DNA from 4 places in the Enterobacter sp. C3_dUdeg genome. Region 3 is predicted to be linked to each of the others. Evidence: predicted binding sites of a transcription regulator. Region 3 holds the regulator's gene; each other region holds the start of a gene.
The links. The regulator PurR, encoded in region 3, represses purine synthesis genes. The targets are predictions, from matches to a motif close to CANGCAAACGTTTGCNTG.
Positions count from the first base shown of each region.

Region 1 (4,796 bases), on a different contig from region 3:
AAAACTGACGGGGTTTAGCGGCACCGTACAATATATGACCTCGCTGGGTACGCCGATGCCCATGCTGGCGGCCATTATTGCGGTGGTGATGGAAGTCCCTGCTGCCATCCTGATCGTGCTGGGCTTTTTCACCCGCCCGCTCGCGGTACTGTTTGTATTCTATACGCTGGGCACGGCGATTATCGGTCACCATTACTGGGATATGACCGGTGATGCGGTCGTGCCGAATATGATTAACTTCTATAAGAACGTCAGTATTGCTGGCGCCTTTATTTTGCTGGCGATTGTCGGACCTGGAGCCATTTCCCTCGACCGGCGTTAAGCCATAAAAAAAGGCCGCAAGCGCGGCCTTTTTTATTTCTGCCAGGCAGAGGAATTACGCGTATACCGGGAAGCGTGCGCAGATATCCAGAACTTTACCTTTGACGCGCTCGATAACCGCTTCGTCATTGATGTTGTCCAGAACGTCACACATCCAGCCAGCCAGCTCTTTCACTTCCGCTTCTTTGAAGCCGCGGCGAGTCACGGCCGGAGAACCGATACGGATACCGGAGGTCACGAACGGGCTCTTCGGATCGTTTGGCACGCTGTTTTTGTTCACGGTGATGTTGGCGCGGCCCAGGGCTGCGTCAGCTTCTTTACCGGTCAGGTTCTTATCAACCAGATCCAGCAGGAACAGGTGGTTTTCAGTACCGCCGGAGACCACTTTGTAGCCACGGTTCAGGAACACTTCCACCATCGCTTTAGCGTTCTTAGCAACCTGCTGCTGATAAACCTTGAACTCAGGCTCCATCGCTTCTTTCAGCGCAACGGCTTTAGCCGCGATAACGTGCATCAGCGGGCCGCCCTGCGCGCTTGGGAATACAGCGGAGTTCAGTTTTTTGTACAGCTCTTCGTCACCGCCTTTCGCCAGGATCAGGCCACCGCGTGGACCCGCCAGGGTTTTGTGGGTGGTGGTGGTCACAACGTGAGCGTGTGGAACCGGGTTCGGGTAAACGCCAGCGGCAATCAGACCCGCAACGTGCGCCATGTCGACGAACAGGTAAGCACCGATACTGTCTGCGATTTCACGCATTTTTGCCCAGTCAACGATACCGGAGTAAGCAGAGAAGCCACCGATGATCATCTTCGGTTTGTGCTCTTTAGCCTGCTTCGCCATGTCTTCGTAGTCAATTTTACCGGACTCATCAATACCGTAAGGGATGATGTTGTACAGTTTGCCGGAGAAGTTAACCGGGGAGCCGTGAGTCAGGTGGCCGCCCTGCGCCAGATTCATACCCAGAACGGTATCGCCCGGCTGCAGCAGCGCGGTATAGACCGCGAAGTTAGCCTGAGAGCCAGAGTGTGGCTGCACGTTCGCGTAGTCAGCGCCAAAGAGTTCTTTCGCACGGTCGATAGCCAGCTGCTCAACGATATCCACGTACTCGCAACCGCCGTAGTAGCGTTTGCCCGGGTAACCTTCAGCATATTTGTTAGTCAGCTGAGAACCCTGCGCCTGCATGACGCGCGGGCTGGTGTAGTTTTCGGAGGCGATCAGTTCGATGTGCTCTTCCTGACGTACTTTTTCCTGCTCCATAGCCTGCCACAGTTCGGCATCATAATCGGCAATGTTCATTTCACGCTTTAACATCCGCATCTCCTGACTCAGCTAACAAGTAAATTTTGGCCTGAAAAGGCAGTCCTGTTGGACGACGGGCAACAGTATAACTGATTAGTTCTGTGATAACAGGTCTTGACAAACGATTTTACGCAAACGTTTTCCTTCGCGCCACGCAAGGGTTTGAGGAATAAAGCTCTCGCCCTTTCCAGCGGATTTCTTTTCAGGTTTGTGATGCATATTTTTCATCTTGCAAAGAACCATTTACAACGCAGGGGTATTTTTTATAAGATGCATTTAAAATACATCATTAAAGTCACATCGGAAGGAAGCTGCCATGCTCGACGCTCAAACCATCGCTACCGTTAAAGCCACCATCCCCCTGCTGGTGGAAACCGGCCCTAAACTCACCGCCCATTTCTACGATCGCATGTTCACGCATAACCCGGAGCTCAAAGAAATTTTCAACATGAGCAACCAGCGTAACGGCGATCAGCGCGAAGCGCTTTTCAACGCCATCGCGGCCTACGCCAGCAATATTGAAAACCTGGCCGCACTGCTGCCTGCGGTGGAAAAAATCGCGCAGAAACACACCAGCTTCCAGATCCAGCCCGAGCAGTACAACATTGTGGGTAGCCACCTGCTGGCAACGCTGGACGAGATGTTCAGCCCGGGCCAGGAGGTGCTGGACGCGTGGGGGAAAGCCTACGGCGTGCTGGCAAACGTGTTTATCAACCGCGAAGCGCAGATCTACAGCAAAAACGCCAGCAAGAACGGCGGCTGGGAAGGCACACGCGCCTTCCGCATCGTTGAGAAAACGCCGCGCAGCGCGCTGATTACCAGCTTTGAATTTGAGCCGGTGGACGGACAGCCGGTTGCCGATTACCAGCCGGGCCAGTATCTGGGCGTGTGGCTGAAGCCTGAAGGTTTCCCGTATCAGGAGATCCGCCAGTATTCTCTTACCCGCAAGCCAAACGACAAAGGCTACCGCATTGCGGTGAAGCGTGAGGACGGCGGTCAGGTATCCAACTGGCTACACAACGAAGCTAACGTGGGCGACGTGGTCCATCTGGCCGCGCCGGCGGGCGATTTCTTCATGGCCGTAGAAGCGAATACACCGGTTACGCTGATCTCTGCGGGCGTCGGCCAAACGCCAATGCTGGCGATGCTAGATACGCTGGCGAAAGCCAACCACGGCGCGCAGGTCAACTGGTTCCACGCTGCGGAAAACGGCGACGTGCACGCCTTTGCGGATGAAGTGAAAACGCTTGGGGCGTTCCTGCCGCGCTTCACCGCGCATACCTGGTATCGCCTGCCGACGGATGCAGACCGCGCGGCCGCACGGTTTGACACTGAAGGCCTGATGAATTTAAGCCAGATGGAAGGGACGTTTAGCGCGCCGGACATGCAGTTCTACGTCTGCGGGCCGGTGGCGTTTATGCAGTATGCCGCGAAGCAGCTGGTGGAGCTGGGTGTGAACAAAGACAACATTCACTACGAATGTTTCGGGCCCCATAAGGTGCTGTAATGAAAAAGCCCCTCGTTCGAGGGGCTTTTTTCGCCGGGTGGTTGCACCTTACCCGGCCTACAAAACCGTTGGCATTGTTAAATCGCGGCGTCGTCTTCTTCGCCGGTACGGATACGGATCACGCGCGCCACGTCAAAGACGAAGATTTTACCGTCGCCGATTTTGCCCGTCTGCGCGGTGCGGATAATGGTATCCACGCAGGTATCGACGATATCGTCGCTGACCACGATTTCAATTTTTACTTTCGGCAGAAAGTCGACCATGTACTCTGCGCCACGGTAAAGCTCGGTGTGGCCCTTCTGACGACCAAAACCTTTCACTTCCGTCACGGTCATCCCGGTGATGCCGACTTCCGCCAGCGCTTCACGCACGTCATCCAGTTTGAAAGGTTTAATAATCGCATCAATCTTTTTCATGGTGGGTCCTTAAACTCTTGCCTGTAAGCTGCCTCGTAATCGATTGCTCACAGTATCATACGGCATTACTCTTTAAAATCGTTTGCTTCCAGCTCGTGGCGCGACAGCAGCTTGTAGAACTCGGTGCGGTTGCGTCCGGCCATGCGCGCCGCGTGGGTCACGTTGCCTTTGGTTATCTGCAATAGCTTGCGCAGATAGTTCAGCTCGAACTGATTCCGCGCTTCCGCAAACGTCGGCAGGGCCGTGTTTTCCCCTTCCAGCGCCTGCTCCACCAGCGCATCGCTGATCACCGGTGAGGAGGTCAGCGCCACGCACTGCTCAATCACGTTCACCAGCTGGCGCACGTTACCCGGCCAGCCTGCGGCCATCAGCCGCTTCATCGCGTCGGTGGAAAACGCGCGCACGAACGGTTTATGGCGATCGGCCGCCTGGCGCAAAAGATGGTTCGCCAGCAGCGGAATGTCTTCCGCGCGCTCCGCCAGCGCCGGGATCTTCAGATTCACCACGTTCAGACGGTAGTAGAGATCTTCGCGAAACTCGTTGCGCGCCATCACTTTTGGCAAGTCGCGGTGGGTGGCGGAAATAATGCGCACATTAATATCGATATCGCGGTTGCTGCCCAGCGGGCGAACTTTTCGCTCCTGCAACACGCGCAGCAGTTTGACCTGCAGCGGTGCGGGCATGTCGCCAATCTCGTCCAGGAACAGCGTGCCGCCTTCCGCGGCCTGGAACAGCCCTTCCCGGCTGCTCACCGCGCCGGTGAATGCGCCGCGGGCGTGTCCAAACAGTTCAGATTCGAGCAGCTGTTCCGGAAGCGCGCCGCAGTTAATGGCGATAAAGGCGTTTTTACTGCGCGGGCTGGCGTTATGGATCGCCTGGGCCAGGATCTCTTTCCCGGTTCCGCTCTGGCCGTTGATGAGCACGCTGACGTCGGACTGCGCCACCATCCGGGCCTGTTCAAGCAGACGCAGCATAATCGGGCTGCGGGTGACGATGGACTCCCGCCACGCTTCATCCCCCGCCGGGGCGGCATGTTCCAGCGCGCTGTCGATAGCCTTATACAGCGCGTCTTTGTCCACCGGCTTGGTCAGGAAGCTGAAGACCCCCTGCTGCGTCGCGGCAACCGCATCCGGGATCGACCCGTGCGCCGTCAGGATAATCACGGGCATACCCGGCTGCTGCTTCTGGATCTCCGCGAACAGCTGCAGGCCATCCATTTCGTCCATCCGCAGGTCGCTTATCACCAGATCGATTT
Region 1 covers NZ_BAAKFX010000007.1:37,543-42,338, reverse strand. The annotation lists gene AC27FC_RS16030 (DoxX family protein) at 1-322, shown strand, start outside; gene glyA (serine hydroxymethyltransferase) at 377-1,630, opposite strand; gene hmpA (NO-inducible flavohemoprotein) at 1,935-3,125, shown strand; gene glnB (nitrogen regulatory protein P-II) at 3,203-3,541, opposite strand; gene glrR (two-component system response regulator GlrR) at 3,607-4,796, opposite strand, start outside.
Region 1: glyA (serine hydroxymethyltransferase) is a predicted target of PurR. The motif match lies at 1,747-1,764, and genes of this name have one in related genera.

Region 2 (4,796 bases), on a different contig from region 3:
GATAAGCTGCTGGCCTCGCTGCCGTTTAAGCCCACCGGCGCGCAGGCGCGCGTCACCGCCGAGATTGAACGCGATATGGCGCTCGACGTGCCGATGATGCGTCTGGTGCAGGGCGACGTGGGCTCCGGTAAAACGCTGGTTGCCGCCCTGGCGGCCCTGCGCGCGATTGCTAACGGTAAACAGGTGGCGCTAATGGCGCCGACCGAGCTGCTGGCTGAACAGCACGCCAACAATTTCCGCGCCTGGTTTGCGCCACTCGGAATTGAAGTGGGCTGGCTTGCCGGGAAGCAAAAAGGCAAAGCGCGCCTTGCGCAACAGGAGGCTATTGCCAGCGGGCAGGTGCAGATGATTGTCGGCACGCACGCCATCTTCCAGGAGCAGGTGCAGTTTAACGGTCTTGCGCTGGTGATTATCGACGAGCAGCACCGCTTCGGCGTACATCAGCGTCTGGCGCTCTGGGAAAAAGGCCTGCAGCAGGGCTTCCACCCGCATCAGCTGATCATGACCGCTACGCCGATCCCACGCACCCTGGCGATGACCGCCTACGCCGATCTGGATACCTCCACCATTGACGAACTGCCGCCGGGCCGTACGCCGGTCACCACGGTCGCCATTCCCGACACGCGCCGCAGCGATATCATTGACCGCGTGCGCAACGCCTGCACCCAGGAAGGGCGTCAGGCCTACTGGGTCTGTACGCTGATTGAAGAATCTGAACTGCTGGAAGCGCAGGCTGCCGAAGCAACGTGGGAAGAGCTTAAGCTGGCGCTGCCCGAGCTGAACGTGGGTCTGGTTCACGGACGCATGAAGCCCGCCGAAAAACAGGCGGTGATGCAGTCGTTCAAACAGGGTGATTTGCATTTGCTGATCGCCACCACGGTGATCGAAGTCGGCGTGGACGTCCCCAATTCCAGCCTGATGATCATCGAAAACCCGGAGCGTCTCGGCCTTGCCCAGCTCCACCAGCTGCGCGGGCGCGTCGGCCGCGGCGCGGTTGCGTCCCACTGCGTACTGCTCTACAAAGCGCCTCTTTCCAAAACCGCCCAGATGCGTCTGCAGGTGCTGCGCGACAGCAACGACGGTTTTGTGATTGCGCAAAAAGACCTGGAGATCCGCGGCCCGGGCGAACTGCTGGGCACGCGTCAGACGGGTAACGCGGAGTTCAAAGTAGCGGATTTACTGCGCGATCAGACCATGATCCCCGAGGTTCAGCGCCTCGCCCGCCATATTCATGAACGCTACCCCGAACAGGCGGCAGCGTTGATTGAGCGCTGGATGCCGGAAACCGAGCGGTATTCCAACGCCTGATTTCAGGCAAACATCGGCAGCATCAGGTACAGCTTGATCACCAGCGCGTTGACGATATCAATAAAGAACGCCCCAACCATCGGGACCACCAGAAACGCCATGTGCGATGGTCCGAACCGTTCGGTGATCGCCTGCATGTTGGCTATAGCCGTTGGGGTAGCCCCCAGACCAAACCCGCAGTGACCGGCCGCCAGCACCGCCGCATCGTAGTTTTTGCCCATCATGCGCCAGGTCACGAACATGGCGTACAGCGCCATAAACAGCGCCTGCACCGCAAGAATCGCCACCATCGGCAGCGCCAGCGAGGCCAGCTCCCACAGCTTGAGGCTCATCAGCGCCATCGCCAGGAACAGCGACAGGCAGACGTTGCCGAGCACCGATACCGCCCGTTCAAACACGCGGTAGAAGCCCATCAGCGCCAGACCGTTGCTCAGGATCACCCCGATAAACAGCACGCAGACAAACGTCGGCAGTTCAAACGCGGAACCCGCCAGCCATTGCGCAACCACTTTGCCCACGGTCAGGCAGATGGCGATCGTCGCGATAGTTTCAATCAGCACCAGCGAGGTGATGCTGCGGCCAACGTCCGGCTTTTCGAAGGCGGTCGGCACCAGCTCATCGTCCGGCCTGCCGTTCGGCGTGGTGGAGTGCTTAACCAGATACCGCGCCACCGGACCACCAATTAGGCCACCCAGCACCAGGCCAAAGGTCGCACAGGCCATCGCCACTTCCGTCGCGTTTTCAAACCCGTAGCGCTCGATGAACAGCTTGCTCCACGCGGCCCCGGTTCCGTGACCGCCCGAAAGGGTAATCGACCCCGCCAGCAGACCCATCAGCGGATCCAGCCCCAGCAGCGTTGCCATGCCGATGCCAATGGCGTTTTGCATCAGCAGCAGCCCCACCACCACAATCAGGAATACGCCGAGCACCTTACCGCCCGAGCGCAGGCTCGCCAGGTTGGCATTCAGGCCGATAGTGGCAAAGAAGGCCAGCATCAGCGGATCTTTCAGGGACATATCAAAATCGATTTCCCAGCCCATGCTTTTTTTCAGTATCAGCAGGGCCAGCGCCACCAGCAGGCCACCGGCGACAGGTTCAGGAATGGTGTATTTCTTCAGAAGGGAAACGCTATGTACCAGCTTGCGACCAAGCAGAAGAACCAGCGTTGCGGCAACAAGGGTCGACAACGTATCGAGATGAATCATAAAAGGCTCCTGTTATGCGCGTGTTCCATACACACGCGGCGTTATCCTGGGCCGGTTTGCGCTCTTCATGAGCCCCCGGCGCAAAAAGTGTAATTTTTTTTCCCCACGCGTTGTAGAAAACCTGCTCACAGCGGCAGATTTTCTTCCCTTTTTTTGCTGGCAATCGTTTGCTTTTACCAGGTGGTCAGATAAAATGCCCGCTTTTCCACCGTGGGATTGCCGCCGATGTCCGTTAACACCATAGAGTCGCCTGATGCGCAACCGATTGCGCAGAAGCAAAATAGCGAACTGATTTACCGCCTTGAGGATCGCCCGCCGCTGCCGCAAACGCTTTTCGCCGCCTGCCAGCATCTTCTGGCAATGTTTGTTGCGGTGATCACCCCGGCGCTGCTAATTTGCCAGGCGCTCGGTTTACCGGCGCAGGACACGCAGCACATTATCAGCATGTCTCTCTTCGCCTCCGGCGTGGCCTCGATTATTCAAATTAAAGCGTGGGGGCCGGTGGGGTCGGGATTATTGTCGATTCAGGGCACCAGCTTTAACTTCGTGGCACCGCTGATCATGGGCGGTACGGCGCTAAAAACCGGCGGTGCGGATGTCCCAACCATGATGGCGGCGCTGTTCGGCACCCTGATGCTGGCCAGCTGTACGGAGATGGTCATCTCCCGCGTTCTGCATCTGGCTCGCCGCGTTATCACCCCGCTGGTTTCTGGCGTCGTCGTAATGATTATCGGCCTGTCGCTGATTCAGGTGGGCCTGACCTCCATTGGCGGCGGCTATGCCGCAATGAGCGACCACACCTTCGGCGCGCCGAAAAACCTGCTGCTGGCGGGTGTCGTGCTGGCGATCATTATTCTGCTTAACCGTCAGCGTAATCCTTACCTGCGCGTCGCCTCGCTGGTGATCGCCATGGCGGCGGGTTACCTGCTGGCGTGGGCGCTGGGCATGCTGCCGGAGAACACCGCGCCGACCAACAGCGCGCTGATCGTCGTTCCTACGCCGCTGTACTACGGACTGGGCATTGACTGGGGCCTGCTCCTGCCGCTGATGCTGGTCTTTATGATCACCTCTCTGGAGACCATCGGTGATATCACCGCCACCTCCGACGTCTCCGAGCAGCCGGTGTCCGGCCCGCTGTACATGAAGCGTCTGAAAGGCGGCGTGCTGGCGAACGGCCTGAACTCGTTTGTCTCTGCGGTATTCAACACCTTCCCGAACTCCTGCTTCGGCCAGAACAACGGCGTGATCCAGCTGACCGGCGTTGCCAGCCGCTACGTCGGTTTTGTGGTGGCGCTGATGCTGATCGTTCTCGGCCTGTTCCCGGCGGTAAGCGGCTTTGTGCAGCACATCCCTGAGCCGGTGCTGGGTGGCGCAACGCTGGTGATGTTCGGGACCATCGCGGCCTCCGGCGTGCGTATCGTCTCCCGCGAGCCGCTGAACCGCCGCGCGATCATGATTATCGCCCTGTCGCTGGCCGTCGGTCTGGGTGTTTCCCAGCAGCCGCTGATCCTGCAGTTTGCGCCTGACTGGGTGAAAAACCTGCTCTCTTCCGGCATTGCCGCGGGCGGTATCACCGCTATCGTTCTGAACCTCGTTTTCCCGCCTGAAAAGAACTGATCCTCTTCACGGCAGGCAGCCAATGCCTGCCGTGACATCTAATTACACCATTCCCGCCTTGAGGATTGCGCATAAATCGTGCATAACTCCCTTATGTGCGTTTTGCGGGATGGAAGACCATGAAATTTATTGGAAAGCTCCTCATCTATCTTCTGGTAGCCCTGCTCATTGTGCTGCTGGCGTTCTACATTTTGCTCCAGACCCGCTGGGGCGCGTCTCAGGTCAGCAGCTGGGTGACGGTGAATACCGACTACGAACTCAGTTTCGACAAGATGAATCACCGCTTTTCGTCGCCTTCCCACATCATTCTGGAAAACGTCACCTTCGGTCGGGACGGTAAACCCGCCACGCTGGTAGCCAAAAAAGTCGATATCGGTCTGAGCAGCCGCCAGATAACCGATCCGCTGCATATGGACACCATCACCCTGTTCGACGGCACGCTGAATCTCTCGCCCCAGACGGCACCGCTGCCTTTCCAGGCGGATCGCCTGCAGCTGAACAACATGGCCTTTAACAGCCCGAATACTGAATGGGACTTGAGCGCGCAGAAGGTCACGGGCGGCGTCAGCCCGTGGCAGCCGGAAGCGGGCAACGTGCTGGGGAACAACGCGCAGATCCAGATGAGCGCGGGCTCGCTGACCCTGAACGGCGTACTGGCGACCAACG
Region 2 covers NZ_BAAKFX010000008.1:141,365-146,160, forward strand. The annotation lists gene recG (ATP-dependent DNA helicase RecG) at 1-1,308, shown strand, start outside; gene gltS (sodium/glutamate symporter) at 1,311-2,513, opposite strand; gene xanP (xanthine/proton symporter XanP) at 2,739-4,130, shown strand; gene AC27FC_RS17350 (AsmA family protein) at 4,250-4,796, shown strand, end outside.
Region 2: gltS (sodium/glutamate symporter) is a predicted target of PurR. The motif match lies at 2,670-2,687, and genes of this name have one in related genera.

Region 3 (4,796 bases):
ACCGTATGCAAAAGACGCCCTGGCACCGCACATTTCTGCGGAAACCCTGGAATATCACTACGGCAAGCATCACCAGACGTACGTCACCAACCTGAACAATCTGATCAAAGGCACCGATTTTGAAGGCAAAACGCTGGAAGAGATCGTCCGCAGCTCAGAGGGTGGCGTATTTAACAACGCCGCTCAGGTGTGGAACCACACCTTTTACTGGCACTGCCTGGCACCGAATGCCGGCGGTGAACCTGTCGGTGAACTGGCTACCGCTATCAATGCCGCATTTGGCAGCTTCGCGGATTTCAAAGCGAAATTTACCGATGCAGCCATCAAGAACTTCGGCTCTGGCTGGACGTGGCTGGTTAAAGAGGCGGATGGCAAACTGGCTATCGTGTCCACCTCTAATGCGGGTACCCCGCTGACCACCAGCGCGAAGCCGCTGATGACCGTGGACGTGTGGGAACACGCTTACTACATTGACTACCGCAACGCGCGTCCGAACTACCTGGAGCACTTCTGGGCACTGGTTAACTGGGACTTTGTCGCGAAGAACTTCGCCGCGTAAGAGACACGCAGAAGGGTTCGCCCTTCTGCGTTTTTGGTTTATTCCGCAGCGCAGGCTGCTTCAGGCTGTTTACGACCCGACATCATCACCAGCAGCAGGCCGAGCGCGGCAATAATCGCCCCCATCACCGGCACAAAGCTGTACCCCAGACCACCTGAAATCACGGCCCCACCGGCCGCCGCGCCCAGGGCATTACCCAGGTTAAACGCACCGATATTCACGGAAGATGAAAGTCCCGGCGCCTCGTGCGCGACACGCATCACGCGCATCTGCAGCGGCGGCACCACGGCGAAAGTGGCGGCTCCCCAGACGACCATCGCAATCGCGGCCCCAAACTCATTGCGCGCCAGCCACGGAATGGCAACCATGATGACAATCAGCAGGGTTAAGAAGCCCTTCAGCGTCCCGCTCACGGAACGGTCGGCAAATTTCCCGCCGAGATAGTTGCCAATCGAGAAGCCCACGCCAATCAGCACCAGCATCGCGGTAACGAAGAGAGGCGTTGCGTGGGTGATATCGTGCAGTACCGGTGAAATATAGGTGTAGAGGGTAAACATCGCCCCTGCCCCCAGCACGGTGGTGAGCAGCGCGGAGAGCACCTGCGGGCGCATCAGCACCGCCAGCTCTTTACGCACTTCCGGACGTTCTCCGGCATTGCCTTTCGGCAGGGAGAAGAACAGCGCCACCATTGCAACCACGCCCAGCCCGGCCGTCGCCAGGAAAGACATACGCCAGCCGATCGCTTCTCCCAGCCAGGTTGCCGCAGGCACCCCGCCGATATTGGCAATCGTCAGCCCCATAAACATGGTTGCCACGGCGCTCGCCTGCTTGTGTTTTGGCACCACGCTGGCAGCCACGACCGACCCCAGCCCAAAGAACGCGCCGTGGTTAAGGCTGGTCAGAATGCGCGACAGCATCAATGTGGTGTAGTCCGGCGAAATGGCCGAAAGCACGTTGCCCAGGGTGAAAATCGCCATCAGGAAAATCAGCGCATTGCGGCGCGCGCGGTGCGAAAGAAGAAGGGTCATCAGCGGCGCCCCTACCATCACGCCGATAGCGTAGGCGCTGATTAACATCCCTGCCGCAGGGATAGAGACATCTACGCCCCGGGCAATAACAGGCAGTAACCCCATTGGGGAGAATTCAGTGGTGCCAATCCCAAAAGCGCCAATCGCCAGGGCCAGCAGGGGATAATTGATTTTCATGCGTCAACTCCGGATGCCGTGTCATGTGGTGACACAGAACAAAGAAGCAGAAAGCATGACATCAATCACAAAAAATGAGAAGTTAACAAAATGGCAAAAGATTTTTGCCAGAGAAGTAACAATCCGGGGAGTCGGGAGGGAGAAGGCTCTCCCTCCGCGTAAATCAGTGCAGCGCAGCCGTCAGACCGGCCGCAACAATCAGAGCCAGCACAACAACGGTGGTGAACAGCGAAAACTTAAGATCGGAACTCATCAATTTTTCTCCTTTTAATCCCCACACGAAAAGTGAGCTTGCTCATTTTTGCACAGATTACGTTAAAAATCTTCCTGGATTTATACTGATAACCACTTTACCTCTTCCCCTTTTCATCAAGATAGGACAAAATTCCACGCTAAATTTATTAGCGTACCGGCCATTGACCCCCTCCTGACGTCCCGTGTCGTTTTCCCGGCGTGCCGCAATTCAAGATTGCGAGATAAGGGTGAGAGAAGGCAAACGTTTACCTTCAAGTTTTTCAGGAGCTTAGGATATGGTCTGGAGTGACATTTAATGGCAACAATTAAAGACGTAGCAAAACGCGCAAACGTTTCCACTACAACCGTATCACATGTAATTAACAAAACCCGCTTTGTGGCGGAAGAGACGCGCAACGCCGTCTGGGCAGCGATCAAAGAGCTGCACTATTCGCCAAGTGCGGTTGCGCGTAGCCTCAAGGTTAATCACACCAAATCCATTGGATTGCTGGCGACCAGCAGTGAAGCGGCCTATTTTGCCGAGATCATTGAAGCGGTCGAAAAGAACTGCTTCCAGAAAGGCTATACCCTGATTCTGGGCAACGCGTGGAACAGCATTGAAAAACAGCGTGCCTACCTGTCGATGATGGCGCAAAAGCGCGTTGATGGCCTGCTGGTGATGTGTTCCGAGTACCCGGAATCCGTGCTGTCGATGCTGGAAGAGTATCGCCATATTCCGATGGTGGTGATGGACTGGGGCGAAGCGCGCGCAGACTTTACCGATTCCGTTATCGATAACGCCTTTGAAGGCGGCTATATGGCCGGTCGTTATCTGATCGAACGCGGCCACCGCGAGATTGGCGTGATCCCCGGTCCGCTGGAGCGCAACACCGGCGCGGGCCGTCTGGCCGGTTTTATGAAAGCGATGGAAGAAGCGTTGATCAACGTGCCGGAAAACTGGATTGTGCAGGGTGACTTTGAGCCGGAATCGGGCTACCGCGCGATGCAGCAGATCGTCTCCCAGCCGCACCGTCCGACCGCCGTGTTCTGCGGGGGCGACATTATGGCCATGGGCGCGCTATGCGCTGCCGACGAGCTGGGCCTGCGCGTACCGCAGGATATTTCCGTGATCGGGTATGACAACGTGCGTAACGCGCGTTTCTTCACCCCGGCGCTGACCACCATTCACCAGCCGAAAGATTCGCTGGGCGAAACGGCCTTCAACATGCTGATGGACAGGATCGTCAACAAACGCGAAGAGTCGCAGTCTATTGAAGTTCACCCGCGTCTTATCGAACGCCGTTCCGTTGCGGACGGTCCGTTCCGCGACTACCGTCGTTAATCGCTTTACGGGGCCAGCTATGCTGGCTCCCGTAACCATTCCCGGTTCAGCGTTTCGCTGTCTCCCAGATAATCCAGCAGCCAGGCCATCGCAGGCGAGACGTCATTTTGCTGCCATGTGAGGCAGCAGGCCGCATCCGGGAACGGATTCTCCAGCGTCAGCTCAACCCACTCTCCGGTATCGATGCGCGGACGCGCGAAATGAACGGGCACCATCGCGACGCACAGCCCGGCGCTGAGGCACGTCGCCGACGATTCCCAGTCAGGGGCCACCACCCGCCGCTGGTTGTCCAGAAGCCAGGTGATACGCTTGGGCAATGAACGGGACGTATCCTCCAGCACCAGCGACGGCCAGTTGCGCAGCGTGTCATCGCTGAGCGGCCCTTCCATCGCCGCCAGCGGATGGTCGCTTGCCACCACGCATTTCCAGCTCAGCATCCCCATATCGCGAAAAGCGTAACGTCCCCCGACCGGGATCGCCTGCGTAGCCCCAATCGCCATCTCTGCCCTGCCGTCCGCCAGCGCATCCCAGACGCCGTTGAACACCTCCTGCGAGACCCGCAGCTCGACGTCAGAGAAATGACGGTAGAAATCGACGATCATCTGCCGGGTGCGTTCCGGCTTAACGATGTTATCCACCGCGATGGAAAGATGCCCCCGCCAGCCGTTAGCGATCTGCTGACACTGTTCGCGGGTGATCTGCATTTTTTTGATAACAGAACGCCCTTCCTTCAAAAACCACGCGCCTGCGGGCGTTAATTCCACATCACGATGCCGCCGTTCAAACAGCGGAACCGCCAGCCACTCCTCCAGTTGGCGCACCGTGTAGCTTATTGCCGAAGGGACGCGGTGCAGCTCCTGCGCCGCACCGCTGAAGCTGCCGTTACGTGCAACAGCATCGACCACTTCAAGAGAATAATCTGACCACATTTTCTGCCTGCAAATTTTTTGAATGCACCCGCCAAATATTAGCGTTTCACAAGCGGCTTTGCACTCCCTACACTCAGCGCCAATGTATACCTGCCTCCTCAGGAGAATAAAATAATGCAACCCAGGAACGGTTTTTTAGCCTGGCTCGGCGGCTTAAGCGTGCTGGGCTTTTTGGCCACCGATATGTACCTGCCGGCGTTTGCCGCCATGCAGGAAGATTTGCAAACCCCGGCTGCCGCCATCAGCGCCAGCCTGAGCTTATTCCTCGCCGGCTTTGCCTTCGCACAGCTGCTCTGGGGACCGCTCTCGGATCGCTTTGGTCGTAAACCGGTGCTGTTGCTGGGCCTGGCCATTTTTGCCGTGGGCTGCCTGGGGATGTTATGGGTACGCGATGCCACCTGGCTGCTGGTGCTGCGTTTTATTCAGGCCGTGGGCGTCTGTGCCGCGGCAGTGACCTGGCAGGCGCTGGTCACCGACTACTATCCGGCTAACCGCACAAACCGTATTTTCGCTACCATTATGCCGCT
Region 3 covers NZ_BAAKFX010000001.1:1,299,618-1,304,413, forward strand. The annotation lists gene sodB (superoxide dismutase [Fe]) at 1-559, shown strand, start outside; gene AC27FC_RS06110 (MFS transporter) at 598-1,764, opposite strand; gene cydH (cytochrome bd-I oxidase subunit CydH) at 1,928-2,017, opposite strand; gene purR (HTH-type transcriptional repressor PurR) at 2,315-3,340, shown strand; gene punR (DNA-binding transcriptional activator PunR) at 3,358-4,269, opposite strand; gene punC (purine nucleoside transporter PunC) at 4,384-4,796, shown strand, end outside.

Region 4 (4,796 bases), on a different contig from region 3:
CTTTCTCAGGCGTGGGGTGAACAAAAAGACTGTGGCGCATACCCGGTGCTCAGCCATTACCAGAAGCGCCGCCAGGTGGATAAAGAGGCGACGATTGGCGTCACCGACGGCTTAGTCCATCTTTTTGCCAATCGCTGGGCACCGCTGGTTGCGGGTCGCAACCTCGGGCTAATGGCGATGGAATTATTCATTCCGGCACGTGACGTGCTGGCGCAGCGGACTCTTGGTTGGGTCGCGCGTTAAGGAGTTATCACCGTGCAAAATGTTGATGTCGCCATTGTTGGCGGCGGTATGGTCGGACTGGCTCTGGCCTGTGGTTTACAGGGCAGCGGCCTGCGCGTGGCGGTGCTGGAGCAAAAGCAGCCTCAGCCCGTTGCGCCAGATGCCCCGCCGGAACTCCGCGTCTCGGCGATCAATGCCGCCAGCGAGAAATTGCTGACGCACCTTGGCGTCTGGGCAGATATTGTGGCGCAGCGCGCCAGCTGCTATCACGGCATGGAAGTGTGGGATAAAGACAGCTTTGGTCATATTGCTTTTGATGATGAAAGCATGGGCTACAGCCATCTGGGTCATATCGTCGAAAACGCGGCGATCCACCACGCGCTGTGGCAGAAAGCGCAGCAGTGCAGCGACGTGACGCTGATTGCGCCTGCGCAGATCCAGCAGGTGGCGTGGGGTGAAAACGAGGCGTTTATCACCTTACAGAGCGGCGACATGCTGACCGCGCGTCTGGTGGTCGGTGCTGACGGTGCGAACTCCTGGCTGCGGAATAAAGCCGATATCCCGCTGACCTTCTGGGATTACCGCCATCATGCTCTGGTGGCGACGATCCGTACCGAGGAGCCGCACGGCGGCGTGGCGCGGCAGATTTTCCACAACGACGGCATTCTGGCGTTCCTGCCGCTTGCCGATCCGCACCTATGCTCGATTGTCTGGTCCCTGGTGCCTGAAAAAGCCCAGCTGATGCAGGAGGCGACGCCGGATGCCTTTAACCAGGCGCTGTGCATGGCGTTTGATAACCGCCTTGGCTTGTGCACCCTTGAAAGCGAGCGGCAGGTGTTCCCGTTAACCGGCCGCTACGCGCGTCAGTTTGCGGCGCATCGTCTGGCGCTGGTGGGGGATGCGGCGCATACCATTCATCCGCTGGCCGGGCAGGGCGTCAACCTTGGCTTTATGGACGCGGCGGAGCTGGTTGAGGAACTGCGTCGCCTGCATCGCGAAGGCAAAGATATCGGTCAGCATCTTTACCTGCGTCGCTACGAGCGCAGCCGCAAGCACAGTGCGGCGATGATGCTGGCGGGCATGCAGGGCTTCCGCGAGCTGTTTGCCGGCGCAAATCCGGCGAAAAAACTGCTGCGCGATATTGGTCTTAAACTGGCCGATACGCTTCCTGGCGTCAAACCTCAACTTCTTCGCCAGGCGATGGGTCTTAACGATCTTCCCGACTGGTTACGCTAATCTCGATCCCCGTCACACTTTATTTTCCCGGCCTCTGCGCCGGGGAAATTCCCTCGTTTGAAATATTCTAATTTCACGTCATTTTTCGCATTAGAAAATCTAATCTACGGGATTTTATGTTACGGAAATTCGGCCCGTTTTTCCGCATGAAATATCACCATGTGCTAAATCCTGTTAGATCATTGTTAATTTTGTGCGGGGTTAATCGCATTTTTCCAGTGAATAACTCTGTAGGCTTTTTAGCGTTTTTTGGTCATAAGCTAATGTGATGACCCGTTTTACCTTATGGTTAACCGCCGGTTTCGGTGGTAAGTTCGGGTAAAAGAGAACGTTTGCGTCGGCGCCAGGTAACGGGGCCGACACCGGGTTTCACGGTGAATTTTTCAACGAGGACAAGATGGCTCAACAGACTCCTTTGTACGAACAACACGTGTTATGCGGCGCCCGCATGGTGGACTTCCATGGCTGGATGATGCCGCTGCACTACGGCTCGCAGATTGATGAGCACCACGCGGTGCGCACCGATGCCGGTATGTTCGACGTGTCCCACATGACGATTGTCGATCTGCGCGGTAGCCGCACCCGGGAGTTTTTGCGTTATCTGCTGGCAAACGACGTCGCCAAACTGAAAACGCCGGGTAAAGCGCTCTATACCGGCATGCTGAATGCCTCGGGCGGCGTGATTGATGACCTTATCGTCTATTACTTCACTGAAGATTTCTTCCGCCTCGTTGTCAACTCCGCCACCCGCGAAAAAGACCTCTCCTGGATCACCCAACACGCCGAACCTTATGCCATCGACATCACCGTCCGTGACGACCTGTCGCTGATCGCCGTACAGGGGCCGAACGCGCAGGCGAAAGCCGCATCTCTGTTTAACGACGAGCAGCGCAAAGCAACCGAAGGCATGAAGCCGTTCTTCGGCGTGCAGGCGGGCGATCTGTTTATCGCCACCACCGGCTACACCGGTGAAGCGGGCTACGAAATTGCGATGCCGAACGAGAAGGCCGCTGATTTCTGGCGCGCGCTGGTGGAAGCGGGCGTGAAGCCGGCGGGTCTGGGCGCGCGCGATACGCTGCGTCTGGAAGCGGGGATGAACCTCTACGGTCAGGAGATGGATGAAGGTGTCTCTCCGCTGGCCGCCAACATGGGCTGGACCATCGCATGGGAACCGGCTGACCGTGACTTTATTGGCCGTGAAGCGCTGGAGATGCAGCGCGAGAAGGGCACTGAACAGCTGGTGGGTCTGGTGATGACCGAGAAGGGCGTGCTGCGCGGTGAACTGCCGGTGCGCTTTACCGATGCCGACGGCAATCCTCGCGAAGGCGTGATCACCAGCGGTACCTTCTCCCCGACGCTGGGCTACAGTATTGCACTGGCACGCGTGCCGGCGGGCATTGGCGAAACGGCGGTGGTACAAATCCGCAACCGCGAAATGCCGGTCAACGTGACCAAACCGATTTTTGTTCGCGCCGGTAAGCCGGTCGCCTAATCATTTTTATCAGGAGAACTTCAATGAGCAATGTGCCAGCAGAACTGAAATACAGCAAAGAACACGAGTGGCTGCGCAAAGAGGCGGACGGCACTTACACCGTAGGGATCACCGAGCACGCGCAAGAGCTGCTGGGCGACATGGTGTTTGTTGACCTGCCTGACGTGGGCACGACCGTTAGCGCGGGCGACGACTGCGCCGTGGCGGAGTCCGTAAAAGCGGCTTCTGATATCTACGCTCCTGTAAGCGGTGAAATCGTTGCCGTCAACGACGCGCTGAGCGATTCGCCAGAGCTGGTGAACAGCGAGCCTTATGAAGGCGGCTGGATCTTCAAGATCAAAGCCAGCGACGAATCTCAGGTTGCCGCGCTGCTGGATGCGACCGCGTACGAAGCACTGTTAGAAGACGAGTAATTGTTTATCCCCCTCTCCTTTCGGGAGAGGGCAGGGGCGAGGGTGCCCATCTTCCCCTCACCCTAACCCTCTCCCAGAGGGAGAGGGAACTTAAATTCACTGCACGTTTCAGGAACCATCGCTCATGACACAGACTTTAAGCCAGCTTGAAAACCGTGGCGCCTTCATTGAACGTCACATTGGGCCGGATGCTCAGCAACAGCAGGAGATGCTGAAGACAGTTGGCGCGGATTCATTAAACGCACTGATCGGCCAGATTGTGCCAAAAGACATCCAGCTTGCCACGCCGCCTCAGGTGGGGGAAGCCACCACGGAATTCGCCGCGCTGGCGGAGCTGAAGGCTATCGCAGGCCTAAACAAGCGCTATAAGTCTTACATTGGCATGGGCTACACCAACGTGCAGTTACCGCCGGTTATCCTGCGCAACATGCTGGAAAACCCGGGCTGGTACACCGCTTACACCCCGTACCAGCCGGAAGTCTCCCAGGGCCGTCTGGAAGCGCTGCTGAACTTCCAGCAGGTGACACTGGATCTGACCGGGATGGACATCGCCTCCGCTTCGCTGCTGGATGAAGCGACCGCTGCCGCCGAAGCAATGGCGATGGCCAAACGCGTGAGCAAGCTGAAAAATGCCAACCGCTTCTTCGTCGCGGCGGACGTGCATCCCCAGACGCTGGACGTGGTGCGTACCCGCGCAGAGACCTTCGGGTTTGACGTGATCGTAGACGACGCTGACAAAGTGCTGGATCACCAGGACGTCTTCGGCGTGCTGCTGCAGCAGGTGGGCACCACCGGCGAAGTTCACGACTACGGCGCGCTGATTGCCGAGCTGAAAACCCGCAAAGTGGTTGTCAGCGTTGCCGCCGATTTTATGGCGCTGGTGCTGCTGACGGCGCCGGGTAAACAGGGCGCGGATATCGTATTCGGTTCAGCGCAACGCTTCGGCGTGCCGATGGGCTACGGCGGCCCGCACGCGGCGTTCTTCGGCGCGAAAGATGAATTCAAACGCTCCATGCCAGGCCGTATTATCGGCGTCTCAAAAGACGCTGCCGGTAACACCGCCCTGCGCATGGCGATGCAGACCCGCGAGCAGCACATCCGCCGCGAGAAAGCGAACTCCAACATCTGTACCTCCCAGGTGCTGCTGGCAAACATCGCCAGCCTGTACGCCGTGTTCCACGGCCCGGCTGGCCTGAAACGCATTGCCAGCCGAATTCACCGCCTGGCCGATATTCTGGCCTGCGGTCTGCAGCAGAAAGGCCTTAAGCTGCGCCACGCTCACTACTTCGACACCCTGTGTGTGGAAGTGGCGGACAAAGCGGCCGTGCTGGCGCGCGCGAATGCAGCAGAGATCAACCTGCGCAGCGACATCCACAACGCCGTCGGCATTACTCTGGATGAAAGCACCACCCGCGACGATATCCTTAACCTGT
Region 4 covers NZ_BAAKFX010000009.1:17,376-22,171, reverse strand. The annotation lists gene ubiH (2-octaprenyl-6-methoxyphenyl hydroxylase) at 1-243, shown strand, start outside; gene ubiI (FAD-dependent 2-octaprenylphenol hydroxylase) at 256-1,458, shown strand; gene gcvT (glycine cleavage system aminomethyltransferase GcvT) at 1,856-2,950, shown strand; gene gcvH (glycine cleavage system protein GcvH) at 2,974-3,363, shown strand; gene gcvP (aminomethyl-transferring glycine dehydrogenase) at 3,488-4,796, shown strand, end outside.
Region 4: gcvT (glycine cleavage system aminomethyltransferase GcvT) is a predicted target of PurR. The motif match lies at 1,780-1,797, and genes of this name have one in related genera.